2 regions of the Bacillus sp. P4_E1 genome follow, and region 1 is predicted to be linked to the other one. Evidence: riboswitches for the same ligand, from Rfam matches in the RefSeq annotation. Region 1 holds a riboswitch; the other holds the start of a gene.

What was found. A riboswitch is a leader RNA that binds a small molecule or an ion and turns the genes downstream of it on or off. The one in region 1 is predicted to bind thiamine pyrophosphate.
Region 2: it holds a riboswitch for thiamine pyrophosphate, as region 1 does, so the genes downstream of both, tenA (thiaminase II) here and tenA (thiaminase II) in region 1, are expected to answer to the same signal.

What each region holds. Positions count from the first base shown of each region.
Region 1 covers NZ_JBFUIV010000001.1:5,192-9,341, forward strand. The annotation lists gene AC1DS7_RS00025 (homoserine dehydrogenase) at 1-231, shown strand, start outside; gene pdxR (MocR-like pyridoxine biosynthesis transcription factor PdxR) at 328-1,776, shown strand; gene ddlB (D-alanine--D-alanine ligase) at 1,781-2,695, shown strand; TPP riboswitch at 2,769-2,874, shown strand; gene tenA (thiaminase II) at 2,999-3,685, shown strand; gene AC1DS7_RS00045 (pPIWI_RE module domain-containing protein) at 4,017-4,150, shown strand, end outside.
Region 2 covers NZ_JBFUIV010000003.1:3,467-7,616, reverse strand. The annotation lists gene AC1DS7_RS04385 (ABC transporter substrate-binding protein) at 1-260, opposite strand, end outside; gene AC1DS7_RS04380 (ABC transporter permease) at 257-1,009, opposite strand; gene AC1DS7_RS04375 (ABC transporter ATP-binding protein) at 1,009-1,758, opposite strand; gene tenA (thiaminase II) at 1,727-2,422, opposite strand; TPP riboswitch at 2,512-2,615, opposite strand; TPP riboswitch at 2,676-2,788, opposite strand; gene AC1DS7_RS04365 (SH3 domain-containing protein) at 3,048-4,150, shown strand, end outside.

The DNA.
Region 1 (4,150 bases):
TTAATTGCATCAGCATATAAAGATGATAATGGAAAAGTAAACCTTAGTGTACAACCTTGTAATTTAGAGAAAGAACATCCGTTAGCAAATATAAATGGCACGGAAAAAGGAATTACGTTCTTTACAGATACAATGGGACAAGTCACTACAATTGGTGGAGCTTCTAATCCACGCGGAGCTGCAGCTGCTGCTTTAAAAGATGTAATCAATTTATATCGAAATGATTTATAGGCTTTATAACCGTACCGCTATTAATAAAAAATACATATGTAGTGGACCTTTTGAGAATGAAATAAATATGTAAAAATAATTGCAGGGGGTAAGAAATTGTTTAAAGATTTTAAAGTTGTAAAAGATCGTCCCGTTTATATTCAATTAAAGGATTATTTAAAAAAGATGATTATGAAAGGGCATTTGTTGGGGGACCAAAAAATCCCATCAACAAGGGAACTGAGTGAATTATTATCAGTGAGCAGAAATACAGTACTCTCTGCATATGCGGATTTAGAACAAGAAGGACTCATTTATGCAGTTAAAGGAAAAGGAAATTTCGTTGCGAAGGTGGATATAAGTAACACCTCGTCTGTTGAAATAGATTGGAAAAATAAACTTAATACAGTTACCACATTAGCGGATGAATTAGACTTAATGAAGCATGGAGTTCGCTGGGAAAAAGGAATGATTGTTTTTAATAGTATAGCCCCGGACGAAAAGCTATTTGATGTTGAAAATTTCAAAAGAGCTTTTCTTACTCGTATGTCCATTGAAGGGGATATCGTATTGAACTACGGATATGCAAAAGGTTATAGACCGTTAATTAATTATTTACTTCATTACATGGAAATGAAAGGTGTAGATATTTCGAACAAAGATATTCTAATTACAAATGGATTTACAGAAGGATTAGATATTGTGTTATCTTCTTTATCGAAGAAATCAGGGCGTGTTATTTGTGAGAACCCAACTCACCATGCTGCATTGAAGCTTTTTCGTTTACATGGACTTGAAGTTCATGGAATTAATATGAATGATGATGGTATTGATACGAATGAAGTAGAAAAAAGTTTGCGTGAAAAGGATTTTGATTTCGCGTATTTAATCCCTTCTTATCATAATCCGACTGGTATTGTTACGAGTTCGGAGAAAAGAACGGAATTGATGAGGTTATTTTCAAAATACAAGATCCCTATTATAGAGGATGGGTTTAATGAAGAATTACGTTATTCGGGTTCACATTTATCGCCATTATTAACTTTTGCAGGGGCTGGTAATAATGTGATTTATATTAGTAGCTTTTCAAAGGTACTTTTCCCTGGTTTACGTGTAGGTTGGATCATTGCAGATAAAGAACTGATACATTATTTAGAAAGTGTTAAAAGAGCCAGAACCATTCACACATCTACGTTAGATCAAGCTGTTCTGTTTCAATATTTACATGAAGGATATTTTGAAAAATATTTAAAAAAAGCAAGATCTGTTTATAAGAAAAAATATGAGTTAGCTGTTGGGGCGTGTAATCAGTACATTCCGTTTAAAAGAATGACTGGAGACGGTGGACTTCATTTGTTTATAGAGTTGGAAGAAAAAATTCAAGCCCGCACACTTTTACAAAAGTGTTATGAGAAAGGAGTTACGTTTTCTCCTGGAGATGTTTTTTACTCTGATGGAGGAGGAGCGAACACATTCCGATTAGGATTTTCACGTTTGAAAGAACAGGAAATTGTTAGCGGGATTCAAATAATTGGTGAAACTTTAAAAAATGAAACTTGGAGTTGAGAAAATGAGAATTGGCGTTATTATGGGAGGAGTATCCTCTGAAAAACAAGTATCAATTATGACTGGGAATGAAATGATTGCACATTTAGATAAGAGTAAATATGAAATCGTTCCAATTACGTTAAATGAAAAAATGGATTTAATTGAAAAAGCGAAAGACATTGATTTTGCATTGCTAGCATTACACGGAAAATACGGAGAAGATGGTACGGTTCAAGGGACGCTTGAGAGTTTAGGTATTCCATATAGCGGCAGTAATATGTTATCTAGCGGTATATGTATGGATAAAAATATTTCGAAAAAGATTTTGCGTTATGAAGGAGTAGAAACACCAGATTGGATTGAACTTACAAAAATGGAGGATCTAAAGCTTGAGGAGTTAGATAAATTAGGCTTTCCGTTAGTGGTAAAACCAAACTCTGGCGGCTCAAGTGTTGGAGTTAAGATTGTCTATGATAAAAATGAATTAATCTCTATGCTAGAAACTGTATTCGAATGGGATTCTGAAGTAGTAATTGAGAAGTATATAAAAGGTGACGAGATTACATGTTCAATTTTTGATGGGCAACAGTTACCTATCATTTCGATTCGACATGCTGCTGTGTTCTTTGACTATAATGCAAAATATGATGATACTAGTACAGTTGAAGAAGTTATTGAACTTCCAGCTGAAATAAAGGAACGTGTAAATAAAGCGTCACTGGCTTGTTATAAAGCATTAAAATGTAGTGTTTATGCAAGGGTTGATATGATGGTGAAGGAAGGAATTCCATATGTAATGGAAGTTAATACATTACCAGGGATGACACAATCAAGTTTACTGCCAAAAAGTGCGGAAGCAGCGGGAATTAATTATAGCAAACTATTAGATATGATAATTGAAACTTCATTAAAAGTAAGGAAAGAAGAAGGTTTTTAAGGTAGTTATATAATTAATTCTTTTGACAGTTCCACGAATTATGCTATGATAATTACAATACGACAACTAAATATTTATCCACTAGGGGGGCCTTTTATAGGCTGAGATCAGATGAAATTTTGAGACTCTTAGTACCTGATCTGGTTAATGCCAGCGTAGGGAAGTGGGAAAGACGTTGCTATTTAACGAATAAATACTGTCAATTTCACTTTCTTTACGCCTGTAAAGAAAGTTTTTTTATTTTACAGCTTTAATAATTGTGGATAAATACGTATATTTTTTACATTATTTGGAGGGATTTGAATGACTTTTTCACAATCATTACGTAAAGAAGTAGATTCAATTTGGGAAGCAAGTTTTAACCATCCTTTTGTAAAAAAACTAGGCGAAGGAACATTAGATTTAGCTAGTTTTCGATATTATGTGCTTCAAGATTCTTATTATTTGAGTCATTTTGCTAGAGTACAAACGTTAGGTGCTGCAAAGGCTCTTGAATTAGAAACGACAGCTCGTATGGCACACCATGCACAAAATACGTATGAAGCTGAGTTATCATTACATGAGAATTTCGCAAAGAAATTAGGGATTACAAAAGAAGAAAAAGATAATTTTATTCCTGCGCCAACTGCATATGCATATACATCTCATATGTATCGTGCAGCTTATGAAGGGCATTTAGGAGATATTATTGCGGCTATTTTACCTTGTTATTGGTTATATTATGAAATCGGTGAACGATTAAAAGAATGTCAACCAGAAGAGCCAATTTATCAAGAATGGATTTCTGCATATGGATCTGATTGGTTCCGTACTCTAGTAGAAGAGCAAATCACACGATTAGATACGATCGCTGAAAAAGTAACAGAGGCAGACCGTAATCGTATGAGACAACATTTTATTTTTAGTAGTCAATATGAATATTCATTTTGGGAAATGGCATATACATTAGAAAAATGGCCGGTGAATGAAGAAGTTAAAGGTGTTATTTAATTAAGAGTATATAAAAGGTATCGCTATATAAAGAGGCGATACCTTTTATTATATTTAGTTTCTGTAATTTTTTTGTAAATCATAGATAAAAAATATAATAATTCATTATAATGATTTTATAATATAAAGTCCCATAAGGAGGTAGTTATATGTTAATAGTTACTTTATATTAATTTGATTTTAATAATGTTTTATTTAAATAACCAAATGTAATTTAGTTATTTCCTTTAATGTGCTTGGTTAAAATTTGATTCGTTAATGCTTAAAAAATTGGTATCTTTTCTAGTATTATTCATGATCAATATAAATTAAGAGAGGAAGTATTAATAATATGGAAAAATTACAGTTATTAGCATTTAAAAATATAGTAGAACCCCTCTATAATGAGAAAGTATCGTATATTTATTTTCCTATTGAATGGCTTGAGATTGTAGAGATACATTATAGAACATTTTTATTAACGAG
Region 2 (4,150 bases), on a different contig from region 1:
GTCACTTTCCCTGCTGCCGCTAGCGTTAATGGATCAGTCGGATTAGAAGGGAATTTAATATTCACCTTGACTCCTTCTTCTTTAAAGTATCCTTTTTCAATTGCCGTATAAATAAAGCTATGTACCGCATTCGGGTACCAATCAAGCATTACTGTTATTTCTTTTTCTGATTTATTCTTATCTGATGCCGAGTTACTCGAACATCCTGCAATCATTGCAACTAATAATGTAAACACAAAGATGCGTTTTAATAATTTCATGAATGTTTCCTCCAACTAATAAATTTCTTTTCCAATATGGAAATAAGTATGACGAAGAAAATAGCTAATAATGATAACAATACAATGGGTGCAAATACACCAGCTCCGTCTAACTGCGTCATCATTCTTTTACTGAAATATCCAAGCCCAGCTTGTGCACCGAGCCATTCTCCAATTGCTGCACCAATCACACTAAGCGGAACTGCAATTTTTAACGCTGAGAAAAAGTAAGGAAGAGCAGATGGCAACTTTAGCTTTAGAAAAATATCTTTTTTCGTTGCACCATATGTAACTAATAGCTCCTCCCATTCTTTTTTCGTACTGCGCAGTCCATCATACGTATTGACCGCAATTGGGAAAAACGTAATTAAAACGGTAACAACAACCTTACTCCAGATGGTATATCCAAACCATAAAACGAAGAGCGGCGCAAGCGCAGTAATCGGGATTGTTTGTGAAGCAACTAATAACGGATAAAATGCTCTTTCCATCCACGTACTCGCATTCATTAACATTGCTAGCCCTACGCCCAGTACGATAGAAATAACAACGCCTATTAAAACGACGTACAACGTTGCAGGTAAATGAACCGTAAATAATATATCTTTCAGCGCCCATATCTTCATTACAATTGCAGAAGGTGATGGCAAAATGTACATTTCATCTACAATTCTTGCTCCTACTTCCCACAGAGCAAGTAAAATTCCACTTAATATTAGGGCAGGTAATAACTCCTTCAAGCGATTCATCATACGAGTACCTGCCTTTGTAACATACTAAGGAGCTCTTCTTTAAGCGCTAACACTTCAGGCTTATATAAATCTTTTCTTGTTCGGTTACGATCAAGCGGCACAATTCGCTCAGTTAAAGTTGCTATCGGTTGATTTTCTACAACCAAAATTCGATTAGAAAGAAACAATGCTTCTTCAACATCATGAGTGATAAATAAAATTGTTTTTTCCCACTCTTTCCATTGTTCAAACAACCATTCTTGCAAAGATGCCTTCGTTAAAGCGTCCAATGCGCTAAACGGTTCATCTAACAATAATATCTCCCCGCCTGTTAATAAAGTTCGGATAAAAGATACGCGTTGCCTCATACCACCAGATAAATCTTTCGGATATTTTTTCTCGTACCCTTGTAAACCAAATTTATGTAACAGTTCTTTCACTTTTACTTGCGCTTCTTTCTTTTGCACACCTTGGCACTCTAGCGGCAGGGCAGCATTCTCAATAATCGTCCTCCACGGCAAGAGCATATCTTTTTGGGGCATATACCCTACAGGATGACTCTTTGTTTTTGTCAGCTCTATCTGTCCAGTACTTGCCTCTTCTAAGCCTGTAATAAGGCGAAATAAAGTACTTTTCCCACATCCACTCGGCCCGATAATACTTACAAACTCTTTATCTTGTATAGAAGCATTTAATTCATTGATGATTGGTTTCTCATCATAATGAAAGGAAACATTATGAAACTGTAGTATGTTCTTGCTCCTCAAAACCCCACATCTCCTTACGATAAGCCATATCCCAGAATAAATATTCAAATCGGCTGGAATATAAGAAAATCTCCTCTAATCGGTCTAGCTCTTTCTCTGACTTTCCAACTGCCATTTCATTTAATAAATCTATTAACCAAATACAAAGGTTACCGTATTCTTCAGAACTATATCCTTGAATCCACTCTCCAAAGAACTCATGATCGCTTGCTCCAGGAATATCATTTAAACGCTTTCCAATCTCCCAATAGCTCCACATACATGGAAGTAAAGCTGATATTAATTCTGCAAGTGTGCCATTTTGAGATACAGACATCATGTAATTTGTATAGGCTAAATTTTTAGCAGATGGTTTCGCAGATTCTATCTCCTCTACAGTAATGCCAAGTTTGTTTGCATACTGTTTATGGATCGTCATTTCTCCATTTAAAATCCCATCAATTTGCTCTGCAAATTTTGCCATAACTTGTGGATTCGTTGCCTTTACAACCCCAATTGCATATAGCTTTGCATAATCTAACAAATATAAATAATCTTGAATAATATAGTACTGGAATTTGTCTTTTTCCAACGTACCATCCCCCATACCTACTACAAACGGATGATTATGACTTTTCTCCCAAACAGGCTGCACCGTATCAAATAATCTTTCACAAAATTTCATTAATAATTCCCCTTCCTATATATCTATTTATCTCAATAAAAAAACCACTTCTGTATATAAGAAGTGGTTACAGCAAATAAAATTATAATTTATTCGTTGTTCCACTTCCCTTCGCTAGTATTATCTAGATCAGGTGTTGTAAGGGTTAAGGATTATTCCTCTCTCAGCACGAAAAGCACCCCTAGTGGTGTTAATATGAAATTTTCAAATAAAAAAGCCCCGTTTCTATACGCAAAGAAACGGGGACTCATTGTTAATGTCCGAATTGCTTCCCTACGCTAGCATAATCTAGATCAGGTAATAAAAAGGATCAAAGGCTTATGGCCCTACTCTCAGCTGGCAACACCAGCCCTCCTAGCAAACTATAAAATTATCACTGTCAGTATAACATCGCCATAAGACATCATCAACTGTTTTAATTTTCTTAATTAAGAATCAATTCTTAACATGTTAAACAAATATAAATGCGACCTCACAAATGATATATACAATATTTATATACGAATCTCTCTTCTGACATTATTTTTATTGATTTCATATTACATTTATGTGAATACGACCAATATATTATATCTTTATACTATAATAAAATTACAACTATACAACTAGAGGAGGTCTTTATTACATGAATATGAAAGCCACAGCTTTAACAGCAACTACTATCGCAATTGCTTCTTTACTTCCTTCTATGGGAGAATCCGATATACAAACAGCGGCTGCTAAGCAACCATCTACAGTAAAAACTGGATATGTAAAAATTGACAACGTTGCACTACATCAAAATAGCCATACAGACAGTGCAATAGTTGATACCATTCGATTTAATAGCCCGGTTACTATTCTTGAAACAGTTCAAGATTGGTATAAAGTATCTGTTAACAACAAAACAGGCTATATGAAAAAAGATGCAATTCTATTCAAAAAAAATGTTCAACCAAAGTCTCAATATATCGTAAATGCAAACGCATTAAACGTTCGTTCTGAACCTAATACAGAGTCTTCTATTCTAGATATATTACCAAATGGTCAATTCATTACCATTCAAGGTGAACAAGGAGATTGGTACAAAATATTACATAACGGTCAAATTGGTTACGTACAAAAAACATTTGTATCTAATGGATCCACACCTCTAGTAAAAGGTGTAACAGTACAAGGTTCTCCTTCTTATACTGTTGCAACACCAAAATTAAATGTACGTAGCAATGCTAGCACAAGTGGCACTCTACTTGGCTCATTACAAAATGGTACACAAGTACAAGTAGTAGAAACGGTAGGTACTTGGTATAAAATTCGTTTTGGCACAGGATACGGATATGTAGCAAAACACTATGTAGTGCAAAATCAAAATCAAGCACAAGCTAAAACAGCTCAACCTGCATCAATTCCAGCAGTTTTCAAATTCCCTACTCAAGGGAAAATCAGCTCCACTTTTGATATGCGCTGGGAGCAAATGCATTATGGTATAGATATAGCAGCACAAGGAAATGTCTCTATTCAAGCTGCTGCTGCAGGTAAGGTTGTGAAATCTTATTATTCGGCTAGCTACGGCAATGTCGTGTTCATCGCCCATCAAATAAATGGGAAATTATATACAACAGTTTATGCTCATATGAAGGATCGCACTGTACAAGCTGGTGATCAAGTACAAACTGGACAATTAGTAGGTCATATGGGAAACACAGGTCATTCATACGGGCAACATCTCCATTTTGAATTACATAATGG